One region of the Bacillus seohaeanensis genome, then DNA from elsewhere that is predicted to be linked to it. Evidence: riboswitches for the same ligand, from Rfam matches in the RefSeq annotation. Region 1 holds a riboswitch; the other holds the start of a gene.
The links. A riboswitch is a leader RNA that binds a small molecule or an ion and turns the genes downstream of it on or off. The one in region 1 is predicted to bind cobalamin.
Positions count from the first base shown of each region.

Region 2: linked by a shared signal. The riboswitch ahead of ACFSUL_RS00525 (acyl-CoA thioesterase) and the one ahead of ACFSUL_RS15435 (ABC transporter substrate-binding protein) in region 1 are both predicted to bind cobalamin.

Region 1 covers NZ_JBHUMF010000031.1:416,164-423,899, reverse strand. Annotated here, with positions in the region: gene ACFSUL_RS15445 (adenosylcobinamide amidohydrolase) at 1-938, opposite strand, end outside; gene ACFSUL_RS15440 (FecCD family ABC transporter permease) at 939-1,991, opposite strand; gene ACFSUL_RS15435 (ABC transporter substrate-binding protein) at 1,954-2,934, opposite strand; cobalamin riboswitch at 3,066-3,254, opposite strand; gene ACFSUL_RS15430 (DMT family transporter) at 3,321-3,635, opposite strand; gene ACFSUL_RS15425 (DMT family transporter) at 3,635-3,976, opposite strand; guanidine-I (ykkC/yxkD leader) riboswitch at 4,041-4,142, opposite strand; gene msrA (peptide-methionine (S)-S-oxide reductase MsrA) at 4,314-4,844, shown strand; gene ACFSUL_RS15415 (hypothetical protein) at 4,965-5,159, shown strand; gene ACFSUL_RS15410 (glycosyltransferase family 2 protein) at 5,354-6,469, shown strand; gene ACFSUL_RS15405 (hypothetical protein) at 6,519-6,770, opposite strand; partial or broken gene ACFSUL_RS15400 (RNA-guided endonuclease InsQ/TnpB family protein) at 6,915-7,736, opposite strand, start outside.
Region 2 covers NZ_JBHUMF010000001.1:98,340-106,075, forward strand. Annotated here, with positions in the region: gene ACFSUL_RS00505 (MFS transporter) at 42-1,229, shown strand; gene ACFSUL_RS00510 (NAD-dependent epimerase/dehydratase family protein) at 1,541-2,551, shown strand; gene ACFSUL_RS00515 (YpbS family protein) at 2,668-2,928, opposite strand; gene cls (cardiolipin synthase) at 3,299-4,744, opposite strand; gene ACFSUL_RS00525 (acyl-CoA thioesterase) at 5,003-5,467, opposite strand; cobalamin riboswitch at 5,653-5,834, opposite strand; gene ACFSUL_RS00530 (MDR family MFS transporter) at 5,903-7,396, opposite strand; gene ACFSUL_RS00535 (DUF819 family protein) at 7,693-7,736, opposite strand, start outside.

The DNA.
Region 1 (7,736 bases):
GGTACATGTCTATTTATAAAATGTTGATACCACCCGAGACCAGAACCAATCACACCTGATGACATGCTTTTTAGCGGGATTGGTGAATGATAGCTAATGTAATCATCTGACTCACCAATGTATTGCTCACCAAGAATAACATCTTCCAAATCAGCTTCATCTGCTTCAGGAATAATTACCATTTGTGGTTTTGGCACTTTTGGGTGAGGTCGTTTTTCTACTTTCGTATGATAGACCTCTTCTATATTCTTTACACTTAGTACATTTTCTGGGTGATCCACAAGCTTTTCTTTTCCTTCATGTAATAGTAGCAACCGGTCGCAATAAAGACTAGCAAGATTCAGATCATGAAAAATACTGATGATAGTCAAATTATCTTGCTTCGATCGGTGTTTCAATAAATCAAGTAAATTCTTTTGAAAAGAAAGATCCAAGTGATTGGTAGGCTCGTCCAATATTAATATTTTCGGTTGTTGTACCAAGCTCTGCGCAAGGAAAACTCGTTGCCTTTCTCCACCAGACAATTCGTCAAGCACTCGATCTTGTAATTCCCATACACCTATTTGCTTCATTACTTCTTCCACCACTTGCTCATCTTCCGGTTGAATACCTTTGAACAAACCTTTTTGATGTGCATATCGCCCAAGCATAACGGTTTCTTTTACACGGTACGAGAAGGAGTTAGAAGTAATTTGTGGTAAAACAGCAATTGTTTTCGCAAGTTCTTTCGACGAATAAAAGGATATGTCTTTCCCTTGAATAGTAACACTTCCATTATCGGTTGGAAGTAGTCCGGATAATACTTTGAGAAGAGTTGTTTTCCCGCTTCCATTCGGACCTAAAATACCGAAAAATTCTCCAGCTTGGACGGTAAAACTTATATTTTTAAGTATTTTTTTATTCTCATACCCTGCTGTTAACTGTTGAACAGATATCATTTAGGCACCTCTCTTCTTTATTAAAATATATCCGAAAATAGGAGCCCCGATTAATGCTGTAATAACTCCGATTGGAAGCTCTGTAGGTGCAATAACTGTACGCGAAATAAGGTCTGCTAGTACTAAAAACCCACCGCCCGTGATAATTGACAATGGCAGTAGATGACGATGGTCATGGCCGACTAGTATTCTAATAAAATGTGGAACAACAAGACCCACAAACCCAATCGTTCCTGAAACAGCAACAGCTGCCCCGGTTAAAATCGAGCCAGCAAGCAAAATGACAAGTTTTCTTTTTTCAACGGAAATTCCGAGATGATGTGCATGTTCCTCTCCAAAACTCATTCCATTTAGCTCTTTTGTATTCATCAATAAAATAATAACACCGATAATAAAGAATGGGATAATAATAATTACATAATCCCAACCACGCATTGAAACACTTCCGAGTAGCCAGCCGATAATTTGCCGCAACTCTTCTCCAGTTAACGCAATCATTAACGAAATGAATGATCCTAAAAATGAACTAAATATAATACCAGTTAAAATGATCGTCTCAATTTTCATCGATCTTTCTACTTTTTGTGCAAAAAATAATACGAGAAAAATAGTAATAATAGATGTAACAATACTTAAAAATGGAAGTGTAAACATTCCGATAACCGGAAGGCTTATTTGAAAAAACAGTGTTAAAACTGCTCCAACAGAAGCTCCGGAAGAAACACCTAAAGTATATGGATCAGCTAGCGGATTTCTTAGAAGCCCTTGGAAGGAAGCTCCGGCAATTGCCAAAGAGCCCCCTACAATAAAGGCCAATAATACACGAGGTAATCGAATCGCGTAAACGATATTAGTGTACATCGTATCAATTGATTCAGGAAGGTCAAAACGGAATATTTTTGCACCAATGATAACAATTGTATCACGAAATGGAACGGAAATGGTTCCAATAGAGATCCCAGCTAATAGTGATAGTACGAGAAAGACTAAAGCTAATCCATATGTTATCCATTTTTTATTCTGCAAAAACTTCTGGATAAACTGCTTTGGCAATCTCCTCTACTCCTTCGATAAGCCTAGGACCTGTTCTTGTTACTAAATCAGAATGAACATCATATATTTGTTCTTCTTTAAGAGCTTTCATATCCTGCCATCCGTCACGGCTCATGATTTGTTGTTTCGGGTTTTCAGTATAGAAACCATACGTTGTAATAATAACATCTGGATTAAGTGCAATGACTGCCTCTTGGTCCATCTGTACCCATCCCTCTTGATCTGAAACGGCATTTTCTGCGTTAATAGTTGTCAGCATTTGATCCATGAAAGTGTTTTTCCCTGTTGTAAAAATTTCCGGAGCGGGAGAAACTTCAACATATACTTTTTTCTTTTCTGTAACAGAAGCAACTTTTTCTTTTATTGCATCTAAATCTTCCTTCATTGTTGTGACAATTTCTTCAGCATCTTTCGTTGTACCAGTTATTTTGCCTATTGTTTCAATCGTTTCGAAAGTTTCATCAAAGTTTGTAGCTTCTTTGACTACAAATACTGGGATGCCCGCTTCACGTAATTGCTTAAACCCTTCTTTTGCATAGGATACACCAGACTCATGTGCTAGTACCAAATCTGGTGACAGGCTAATAACTTTTTCAACATTAAATTCCATTCCGCCAACTTTTTCTTTTTCCGTTACTTCTTCCGGATAGTTATCATTATCAGAAACTCCAACAATCTTCTCTCCTAAACCTAATTCATAAGCAATTTCTGTATTGCTAGGAACAAGGGAGATAATTTTCTCGGGTTGTTTTTCAATAACGACCTCTTCGTCAACCGCATCCGTTATCGTTAGAGGAAATGCAGATTCTTTGTTTCCATCAGCTTGTTCCGTTTTTTCTCCACTTGTTCCAGTATCTTTTGTCCCATCCTCTGATTGACCGCAACCAGCGAGCACACCTAAAACTAACAATAAAGTCAAAAATAACGAGTAAAACTTTTTCATTTGTTAATCCCCCAATTTGAATGAAATAAAAAACATCTCCAGTAAATGGAGATGTTGTGTAAGATGCATGCAAGCGTTTCAGCCCTTATCTGTATGTATGCAAATTACACCTTCCTATCCTCGTAGTACTGGTGCTAAAAAAGAAACAGGCAGGTCTCCTGACTTATGGTCATTGCTTGCTGCTCCTTCCCATACTTTTTGTACAGTGGATTCACAGCTTGCTCCCATTTACAGTGGCGGGACCGTGTTGGATTTTCACCAACTTCCCTATTGTGAAGCAGATATTGCTGGACTGCTTCACCTATTTCCATATGCTATAAAATTTTCCGTCAATTGGATTATACATGAGATTCTCGTCGAATGGAATCACTTTTTCAGAAAAACTTCTAACCTATTAGCTTTAATCCAATTGCTGATGAAAGTATCAGTGCAATAAAAAAGATTCTTTTCCAATCGGTCGATTCTCCATATAAGACCATTCCGAGTACCGCCCCGCCCGCTGCTCCTATTCCTGTCCAAATCGCATAGGCTGTTCCCATTGGTAATGTTTCCATCGCAAAAGTAAGACAAAGAAAACTAACACCGAATCCAACCACTAAGAACACTAGTGAATGCCATTTATGATCATTATTCCATTTATTAATCATCGCCACACCGGTCATTTCACAGAGACCGGCAACTATTAAAGAAATCCAAGCCATTATACGTTTTCCCCTTCCTCAACAGGATCATCAGTAACTAATTTTAAGCCAATTACGCCAATAAGTAGTACGGAAATCAAAACGATTTTTCCAATTTTCAACGGTTCACCAAAGAAAAGCATTTCTGTTAAAACGGTTCCTGCCGTCCCTAATCCAACAAAAACCGCATACACTGTACCGACAGGCAATTTACGACCAGCGATAATCAACACGTAAAAGCTAATGACTATTGAGATAACCGTTCCCGCCCATTCTAAAAGTGAGTTGGCATGCTTTAATCCAACTACCCAAAACACCTCAAAAAAAGCGGCAAAAAATACGATAATCCAATTTTTATTCATTTTAAGTCCTCCATTCCTCACCTTATAACAACGGAAAAGCCCGAGAGACATATCAAGTAGATACATCTCCCGGGCTTTTATCCCTCCGTGTCACAGATAAAATCTGTGCGTTTTCTCTCGGACCAGACTAATCATTTGAGATTACGGAACCCTAGAAAACTTTTTTAGTTAATTGCTATTTTATAATAAATCGGCTGTTTTCTCAATAAAAATTTTAATACCATTTAGTTGTCATGTATCCTAGGATAGTGGTAAAATCAGTTGAAATATCTGAATTTTAGCTGAAATATGACTAAGTGGAAGATTTTTTGAATCTTTGTTTTTAGGGGGATATATTATGAGTGAGAATAAACAATTGGCTACATTCGCCGGTGGATGTTTTTGGTGTATGGTAAAGCCTTTCGATGAATTGCCAGGAATAATAAGTATTGTTTCGGGTTATACAGGCGGACATGTCGATAACCCTACATATGAGCAAGTGAAAACTGGAGAAACTGGTCACTACGAGGTGGTTCAAATTACATTTAACCCAGAACTTTTCCCGTATGAAAAGTTGCTTGAATTATATTGGCCACAAATAGACCCTACAGATGATGAAGGTCAATTTCAAGACCGTGGACCCCAATATCGGACAGCCATTTTTTATCATAATGAAGAGCAAAAACGTCTTGCTGAGGAAACTAGAGATGAAATTAGCAAAAGTGGTCGGTTCAAGAAACCAATTGTTACAAAAATCCTTAATGCTGAAAAGTTTTATCCTGCCGAAGATTATCATCAGGACTTTTACAAGAAAAGCCCTGACGAATATAAAACCGATCGTGCTCAGTCCGGTCGTGATGAGTTTATCAAAGACAATTGGGGAAAATAAAGCGTTAGAAGAATAGTAGAGGCCTCCTTCATCCATACTAGAAATAACAACTGTGCAAGTAGCTTAAATTCTATCTGCCTATACTTGTACTAAACGTTAAGAATGGAAAGGAGTTTTACAATGGATAAGCAAAAGAGCGTAACATCAATAAAATTACCAAACCAAGATGAAGTATCAGTGGAGCCCGGTCCTTCTCAATATGTTAACCTAGAGGACCCATACCCTGGCGACTCTGTTGCCGAGCATAAAAAGCAGGAAGATGCCAATAACTACTTAGCTGAAGGGGAAATTGGGCAACAAAATGAAAATTTATAAGGTAATGAATAAAGGGAAGAGGGGGAGCACTAAGCTCACCTTCTTTTAATTTGCCTAAACTCAGTTCTTGAAATCAAAATTAGTAAGGGAAAAAATTAAACCAGGACCCTTCCCAAGAAAAAAACGTATTACTTCCTCGAAAAGTGGATATAATGGCAACAATATAATATCAGTATAAAAGGAAGGGAATTTATATGATTTCGTGGATAGTTGCTATATCGCTTACGATCTTCCTGTTTATGAGATTACCTGTCTTAAAAAAAAGAGTCCAACTACAAAATAATTACCTTGTGAAAAAATTCTCCATTATTATTCATGCAAAAAATGCAGAAAAAAACATTACCTCCTTTTTAAAAAGCATTAATGAACAAATCGTATCTCCTTTAGAAGTTATTGTTGTTGATGATCATTCAGAGGACAAAACAAAAGACATAGCGGGACAATTGGGAGCTAGAGTAATTGCTATGCCCCCACTCCCTGCCGGCTGGCAAGCAAAAAATTGGGCCTACTGGACTGGAGCGCAACAGGCTGATGGAGACATTTTTCTATTCGTTGATAGTAATACATGGTTTGATAAAAGAGGATTGCTCCGAATAGCAGAAGCATACAAGAAACAGCAAAATAGAGGTGTTTTAACCATTCATCCATATCATTATGTAAAACATTGGTATGAAACACTCTCCATGCTACTTCATATGATTATTCTTGCTGCATCTGGTGTCACAAATGTATTTTCGAAGATTTCAGGTCCCGCTGGAGGATTTGAACAATGCTTTATATGTGCAAAACAAGATTATTTTGTTTTGGGTGGTCATGAAACAACAAAAGGTTCAATGGCAGCACATCTCTCCCTTTCTAAGCACGCAAGAAAAAGCGGTGTTTTTATAGAAGCGAAAAGCGGTTACCGGGCAATTTCTATGCGAATGTATCCTAATGGATTCGCAAAACTTATGGACGGCTGGGCTAGCAGTTTTGCAAACAGAGCACAGTTGATGAATATTGTTCCGTTCTTTTTTACAATGGCTTGGCTCGGTTCACTCGCTTTCTTTATTGTAGAAGGTGTTCAGTTGATGTGGTCTTCCCCACTTTATTTATGTGGCATGTATGTCCTATTAGCTTTACTGCTTCTCTATATTGCGAATAGAACCGGTAATTTCCATCTCCAAGATACTCTATTATTCCCTATTCACTTGTTAATCTGCGTAGTCATTCTCGGTTACTCCATTGTTAAATCGTTTATTGCGCTAAAAGCGGATCGAAAAGGAAAATATGTGGTTGTTCAAAAAGGGGAAGATGAAAAGTTGAAATGATTTTCGTACTTTCTTATGTGGTCGAGAGGGTCTCTATTTCGGAGACCCTTTATTTGTTATCTAAGGTATCTTTTATCCAATTAATTCCCTCTAAAACAAAATGTTTCGATGGTACTCGATGAGGTGTGTGTTCTAATATTAGTTTTGTATTCTCCTGTGAACCAAATTCTCTAATATAATCTTTTATAGAGCTAGGTTCAATGTGTTTTTCGTTTGATGGATGTACTGGTGTCCAAATATATTTTTCCGACGAATCTTCGATGTGATGTAAATGAACGACATGAGTATAGTCCGTTGCCAAAAACCTATAAAAATCTATAAGTTTTGTTTATTTCTTGTTTCCACCTGTCCGATTTTGCCGAAGCTACTCTCGTTTGTTGTGACAGTCCACAAGCGTAAATTCCGGTACAACGAACCGTACATATTAACAGTGTCTTGGAAGTGGCTAAACTGTCAATTTTCCAAAGTTAGCTAGATTGATAGCTGCATTCAAGTCACGATCAATCTTTAAACCACAATCACATGAATAAGTACGATCGGAGAGTTTTAAACCTTTCTTGATTTCCCCACATGACGAACAAATTTTAGAAGATGGATAAAAACGGTCAACTTGCATGAATTCAATGCCATATTTCTCGCATTTGTATTTTATTTGGCGAATGAATTCATATAGTTTTTGGTTCGCTATAGCCTTGGACAAATGACGATTTTTCATCATTCCACTTACATTCAAATCCTCCATCACTACTTTGCTAGGCTTGGTTTTCACGATAGCGTTCGTAGCTTGGTGAATATGGTTGGTTCTAATGTTGGTTAATCGTCTGTGTAGGTGTTGCACTTTCTTTTCAATTTTTATAATATTGCTTGTTTTGACAAAATGGTTTTCCTCCTTATTCATTTCATATTTTCGAGATACGCTTCGTTGCAACCGACGTAAACGTTTCTCAACTTTTCTTACTTCTTTCGTTTTATTAATGTTTTTAAACTTTTGACTACTAGAACAAACAGCTAACTCTTTAATTCCAACATCGATTCCTATGACCTTATCTGTTAGTTCAACTCGATCAAGTTCTGTTTCAATCCCAACGGAAATATACCAGTACTTTTTATCGAAACTAACTCGTGGATTTGTGTACTTCACACCCATGGGGAGTTGTTCTTTTATTTTTATCCAACCGACCTTTTCAATTAAAACAAGCTTTTTCTTTACTTTTAATTTTTCTGTGTCATTGTAGAAGGACGCTTTTGATTTTCGTCTACTTTTAAA
Region 2 (7,736 bases), on a different contig from region 1:
AAAAGTCCAGCATTTTAGGAAAAGCTTCAGGGGGATACAGAATGAATAAATCTAATCGTAACCAGATTTTCACATTAAAAGGCTTTTATTTACTTACCTTTTTTGGTGTCGGAAGTCTTACTCCATTATTAAGTGTGTATTTAAGTGAAGTAGCGCATCTTAGTGGTTCGCAAATAGGGACGATTATGTCGATTGGGCCCATTGTGATGATCTTTTTCCAGCCACTTTGGGGGATGGTGAGTGACAAAACAAATCGACCTACACTGGTTCTTGGGATTACGACCTTTTTAGCAGGAGTGTTTGCACTAGGATATTTACCAGTAGGAAATTATATTGGCTTTTTTCTTGTCGCTTTTTTAGTAGCAGTTTTTCAAAGTGCGATTATTCCAGTTTCAGATAGTATTAGCTTAAAGTATACAAGTAAAGTAGGGTATGATTACGGCAATATTAGGCTTTATGGTTCATTAGGCTTTGGATTGGCAGTTTTTTTAATGGGGCGGTTTTCAGAAGGGGCAATCGGTCCGACGATTATTTTCTACTCCTTCTTTGCCTGTTTGGTTATTGCAGCATTTATATCTATTGGGTTTCCTAAAGAGAAAGCAACGGTAAAATTAGATTTAAAAGCTGGGATAAAAGAGCTGTTTAAAATAAAAAGGTTTCTTTTATTCTTGGCAGTTACTTTTCTAGTGTTTGGTCCCAACCTTGCAAATAATACGTATTTTGGTTTGTTTGTAGAAGATTCTGGTGGAACATATGCTGGAATTGGGTTGGCGTTTTTGATAGCGGTACTATCGGAGGTGCCATTTATGAGATTGGCTGGAAACTGGATAAACAGGTTCGGCTTACTAACAGTGGCATTACTTGCGGGAGCTGCTTCCCTTATCAGATGGCTCTTTTATTTTACAGAACCAAGTTTATGGCTTGTGTACGGTTCTTCCGTTATGCAAGGGTTGGCAATTGGATTATTTATTCCTGCGGGGTTGCAATATATTAGGGATATCACTCCTGCTCATATTACCGCAACGGCCGTTACTATTTACTCGGCAATTGGAAACGGGTTGGGGAACTGGTTCAGTACTTTTGTTGGGGGATTTGTAATGGAAAACTTCAGTATTTATGCTGTGTATTTATTCTTTGCCCTCCTTTCCTTCATTGGTGTTCTTCTTTGCTTTGTGTTAATGAAGGAGGAGAAAAATCAAACAATAGCATATGTAAAAGCATCCAGTTAAATAAAAAATATATTTTTTATTTAACTTCCTTAAAACAATAATGGGTGTCCTCTACAGGTCATAGAATGGTAGAGGGCACTTTTTTTGTATGAAAAAGAAGGATTTCTGAAGAGTTTAGCTAATAACTAAGATGGAAAAGATGTTCATAGTGGGATACCTGCATACATGGGATGGAACAAATGAAAAAATAGTAGTTCTTCGGTCTCGTTCGACGAACAAGATAAACGTAAAGCTGGTATTCTTGAAGCAGAAAAAGCATATGTATGTAAAGTTACACTAACGGACAAGGAGTCCATTAAGGAGAATGTACAATGAGGATTCTCATACTAGGTGGAACATCGTTTGTTGGCAGGCATTTTACAGAAGAGTCATTAAAAAGAGGCTTTGACGTTACGTTATTTAATCGAGGAAAGACAAATACAGAGCTTTATCCAGAGGTGGAGAAATTAATTGGAGACCGGGATGGCAATTTAGAAAGCGTAAAAGGAAAGCAATGGGATATTGTTATCGATACGAGTGGGTATGTTCCTAGAGTAGTAGAGCAATCTATTGAGGCTTTAAAAGGGAATATCGGTCATTACGTGTTTATTTCATCCATTTCCGTTTATAAAGATTTTCGAGAAGGAAGAAGAGCGGAAGGAGATCCGGTAGGGAAACTGGAGAACGAGCAGATAGAAGAAGTAACAGGGGAGACGTATGGTCCGCTTAAGGCTCTCTGTGAAGAAGTGGTTACAAGTGAGCTCCCTGACAAGAATCTTATTATTCGCCCAGGGTTAATCGTTGGTCCTTATGATACGACAGACCGATTCACATATTGGGTAGACCGCTTTTCGAGAGGTGGAGAAATCCTTGTGCCTGGTACGGGAACAAGAGAGGTCCAATGGGTAGATGTCCGTGATTTAGTTACATGGACTTTAAACATGGCAGAAAAGAAGGAAACGGGCACATATAATGTAACAGGACCTAGTGAGCATTATACGATGGGGGAGCTCATTGATACACTCGATAAATGGACTTCCACCCATTCAACGAAAATCGATTGGGTTGGAAGTGACTTCCTTATCGAACAAGGTGTGCAGCCGTTTACGGAGCTTCCGCTATGGGTACCAATAAATGATGAGTATCCAGCCGGTTATATTTTAGCTGATATTCTAAAAGCAACCAATAAGGGCCTTACCTTCCGTAGACCGGTGGAAACAATTGAAGATATATGGCATTGGCATAATGCGAGAGACGTTCAAGATCTAAAAGCAGGATTAGATCACAATAAAGAGACTTCTTTGCTGCATGAATGGAAACGAAGAAATGAGAAAAAAGAATAATGGTTACTACAAAAAAGGGAATTGACGTTTAAAGTCATTTCCCTTTTTCGCCTATTTTATGCCTAGTGCTGCAAGATCAGATATCGGGACTGATCCAGGCATTGTTTTACCTTTAATCATTTTTCTAATTTTTGTACGTATTCGTGTACCATCTCAGGCGTTACAAACTTCCTTGTAGGAGCAACGCCATTTTTTGCTAACTCATTAATTCTTTTTGAAATTAAATTAATAGAATCTGTGGTAAACTCTTTCCCTTCTTTGCATAGAGAAACGGCTTCCTCTATATAAAGCTCCCGCTGTTGATCTAATGCCCAAAACTGCTTAGCGATTTGATGCTGTTTTGTAGAATGGGCGGATATTTCCTTATGTACGCTCATTGCCCTCACTCCTCTAAGTTATACTCTGATAAATATCTCTTTCTATTATGCATCGAAAATGGTTGGGTTGTATAGTGGTGGGCTATATTTAGATGAGGATGCTAAGTGTGAAAAGGATTGCTTGTCTGAAAAAACGGATTATTTGTCCAAATAACTTGGAAAAGTGTCCGGAAAATAGGAAAGAGTGTCTAAAATATCAAAAGGTTTGTCCAATAACAAGGATGTTAGAAGTTGCTAGATACAAGCGAAAGTCCATTTAGGGAGGGAATCTAGGGGAGAGAAAGTTTGTAATTAAGGTTGTAGAATCAGGAAAATTGGTAGGAATACAGTAAAAAGCAGCGGGATTCGGTAATGCCCCGCTGCTTTTTACTCACAAAATCGGTGACAACAAACGTGAAACGGATTCTTTGAGACGGATTTTTAATGTTCTTTTTTGATATTCTTCAATTGTAAGCTCACGGCTTAGGTGAAGATCGTTTTCAAAGATGTCACCTAGGTTCTTAGAAATAAGACGATCATAGATAAACGCATTTACTTCAAAATTTAGCCTAAAACTTCTTACATCGATATTGGCGGTACCGACAGAGGAAAGCTCATCATCGACGACGATCGTTTTCGCATGAATAAATCCATTTTCATAAATGAAAATTCTCGCTCCTGCTTTTAAAAGTTCGCCGATATAAGAGAACGTGGCCCAATATACAAACATGTGATCAGGCTTGTTAGGAATCATAATTCGTACATCAATTCCACTAAGGGCGGCAATCCTTAATGAATCTAATAAGCTTGCGTCTGGAACAAAGTAAGGTGTTTGAATGAAAATTGACTTTTTCGCACTTGTAATCAATTTTATATATCCATTTTTTATTTGCTCCCATTCCGAATCAGGGCCAGAGGTGACAATTTGAATGCCGGCATTCCCTTCAAAATGGTGTTGCGGAAAGTAGCGGGTGTTATAGGCAATCTTGTAACGGCTTGCCTGATTCCAATCAAGTATGAAACGAGTTTGCATCGCTAGTGCTGCCCGCCCGATAATTCTCAAGTGTGTATCCCGCCAGTAACCAAATCGCTTATTTAAGCCTAAATATTCGTCTCCGATATTAAATCCGCCGACATAGCCGACTTTACCATCAATAATTACAAGTTTCCGGTGATTTCGGTAATTAATCCTTGGGTTAATAAAGGGAATTCGTGATGGAAAAAATACTTCAACTTCTCCACCGGCAGCGATAAACTCCCGAAAGAATTTTTTTCTTGTTCCTCTAGAACCCATTTCATCATACAGTATTCTGACCCTGACGCCTTGTTTTGCTTTTTCCGTAAGCTTATCAACAATACCTTTTCCAAGTTTGTCCTTTTTTAGAATATAATATTGCAGATGTATATGATTTTCAGCTTTGTCGATATCTGCTAATAAGGAGTCAAATTTTTCTTTCCCATCGGTAAAGATATCCACTGAATTTTCTTGCGTAAGTACTGCTCCATTGTTGATTAGATGCATATATATTAAGTCTTGATGCTTATAAGTTGCTTCTTCTCTAAAAGGAAACTCGTGGTTTTTGAGATGCTTTATTTGCTCTGCTATCAACCCCTCAATTCCAATTTTATTAATATCTTCCCATTCAAATAAATGTTTTCGACTTAAGTTTTGTCCGAATATAAGATACATGATAAATCCTAGTAATGGTATGAACAAAAGTACCATCAACCAAGCCCATGTTGCTCCTGCATCTTTTCTTTCGAGAAAGATGACAACAGCAGCAAATGCTACGTTGAGAACAAATAAAACACCTAATAAAATAGCTAAAATATCCATTAATTATGCTCCTTCAGTGAAACTTTCACTAGCTGTACATATAGTTGTGCCAAATGTGTACACTTCTTATATAACATATATAGCTTCCTAAAAATAGTATATACGAAAAATGGTGGAAAAAAGGATAGAAATATTTTTGGTTCAATGAATTATAAATGAACATGGAAATTATCCTATAAAAAGTACATTTCTTCCGTTTCAAACAGGTGAAAGGTCCGTCCCTTACCGCTTTAAAGTGCTGAGGGACGGACCTTTTGTTTACTTATTCATTTGTAGACGTCTTTCCCTTCGTTTTTTTGCATCTTCAAATAGTTCTTTTTCTTCTTCTGTTTGAGGGATAACACCTGGCACCTCACTTGGAGCTCCATCGTCATCTATGGCCACCATTGTTAGAATTGAGGTGGTGGTGAGTGTTCGCGACCTCATTTTTAAGTTTTCACACTCGACTTTTACATACACTTCCATTGATGTTCTCCCAGTAGAAATCACGAAGGCTTCCAACGTTAAAATATCACCAACTTTTGCAGATGATAAGAAGTTGACTGTGTCGATAGAAGCGGTGACAACGACCATTTTACTGTGTTTCATAGCGGATATTGCAGCGATCTCATCAATATAGGCCAATATTGTGCCTCCAAAAATTGTTCCCATATGATTTGTATCCGGGGGTAATACTAGTTTTGTTTGGATTGTTCTAGAATCATTTGACGATAGCTTCTCCATGACATTAATCCCTCATTTCCTAATTTTTTTGAGAGGGAGAGGGTAATAGTTTCTCTTCCAACAAAAATCCCCATCACTCAAAAAGAGGATGGGGAAGAGAAAACATTGATAAATTATAGACAAATGAGATAAACTACCTGCCTAGTAAACTACCTTTGTTCTATCTTCCCAACTCCCGAAGAAGATAACACGTCATAAATATGGCAGGTCTCCTGACTTGTGCTTCCTTCTACTCTAAGACCTTCCCATCCTGCTCGGACAGTGGATTCTCTTATTTCGTCAGCACATACAGTTGCGGGAACAGTTCTGGACTTTCACCAGATTCCCTATTAAGTCTATAGTAGACACCATATTTATTGGGGTATGAAAATAGTTACAATAAAGTAAACGTTAATTTAATCATATAGGTAGAAACCTTTAAATACAATCTGTTTTTTATTGAACAGGTTCTTGCTCTGTTACAACTTGCTCATCTGCTATATCTTCCGGTGTTGCTTTTTTTACAAATAACGATACAACAAAGCCGACAATTGCAAAACCTAGCGCGATAAGGTAAACAAGCTCAACTCCAGCCACGAATGACTGAGTTATTGTTTCTGGGTCCGTTGGGGTTGCGGAGGATTCCAAGTAACTTTGCCGTCTTCCTGTCATGATACTAATAAACACAGACACCCCGATTGCACCAGACACAGGTTGCAACGTGTTCATAATCGCCGTTCCATGAGGATACAATCGTTTTGGCAGCTGGTTTAATCCGTTTGTTTGCGCTGGCATCATAATCGCTGCAACGGAAAGCATTAATACGATATAACAGGCGATTATGACCCAAATAGGTGTATCAATTCCGACTCGACTTAATACAAACATAACCCCTGTTAGCAAGAATGTTGCCGGGATCATTAACTTCCGTGGACCGAACTTATCGAAAAGTTTTCCCATAACTGGCGACATTAACCCATTCAACAAACTTCCTGGAAGTAAAACTAACCCTGCGGTCGCTGCGGAAAGTGCTAATGGCCCTTGCATATACATCGGTAAAATAATTTCTGATGAAAACATCGACATAATGATAATGATAAATAAAACAACGGCTAGTGTGAACATCGGGTATTTAAATACTCTTACATCTAGCATAGGTTCTTCTAGTCTTAACTGGCGGATTGTAAATAAAACTAATGATACAGCGCCAATTACAATTGGCAATAAAACTTTCGGTTCAAGAAAACTTGCATCTCCTTCTCCAGCAAAGCTGAAACCTAATACAACGCCACCAAATCCTAACGTAGAAAGAAGAATGGAAAGGACATCAACTTTCGGCTTTGTCACTTCACCAACATTTTGCAAATACTTAAAGGCAAAAGCGATGGAGAAAAGAGCAAATGGAATAACCGTAATAAATAGGTATCTCCATCCTAAATGTTCGACAATAATTCCTGATAATGTTGGACCGATAGCCGGGGCAAACATAATAACAAGTCCAACTGTTCCCATCACGGCACCGCGGCGCTCTGGTGGGAAAATTAATAAAAATGTATTAAAAATGATTGGGATTAAAAACCCTGTTCCAACCGCTTGCAGCAATCTTCCCGCAAGAAGAATAGAAAATGTCGGTGCCATCGCACATATTACGGTACCAATCGTAAACACCGTCATCGTTCCCATAAACATTTTCCTCGTTGTAAACGATTGAAGCATTAAAGCGGAAACTGGTGTTAATATTCCCATTACAAGCATAAACCCAGTCGCCATCCACTGTACGGTTGCAGTAGAAATACTGAACTCTTTCATTAAGGTTGTTAACGCGATATTCAATAATGTTTCATTCAAAATCGCAAAAAAGGCACCAATAATGAGGGAGATAATAACTGGTTTTACCTTAAAACTAGGGTCATCCGCTAAAAATTCATATTGTACTTTATTTTCGTCCATCTATACTCTCCTTTGTTTGTGCGTATTCCTGCAAAACCACATATTACTACACCTAAGATTGAATTGGAAGGAAATTAATTATTACATTTTTGTAAGGAGATAAAAACTGAATATGAAAATTGTTACATTTGCCTCTTTCACTAGTCAAGGCACTAGGAAGGGAGCTAACGATTCCTTATATTGTTAAAGAAGAATAGGTGGATCGTAAAAGAAGTTACAGCAAAAATGAAAGAATTAGAGCCTTTTTGTCAGAAAAACAATGAAAGAGCACCGAAAAAATCGATGCTCTTTTTACTTTAAAAATAGAAACCACTGACCCATTCTGCCAAATATGCACATA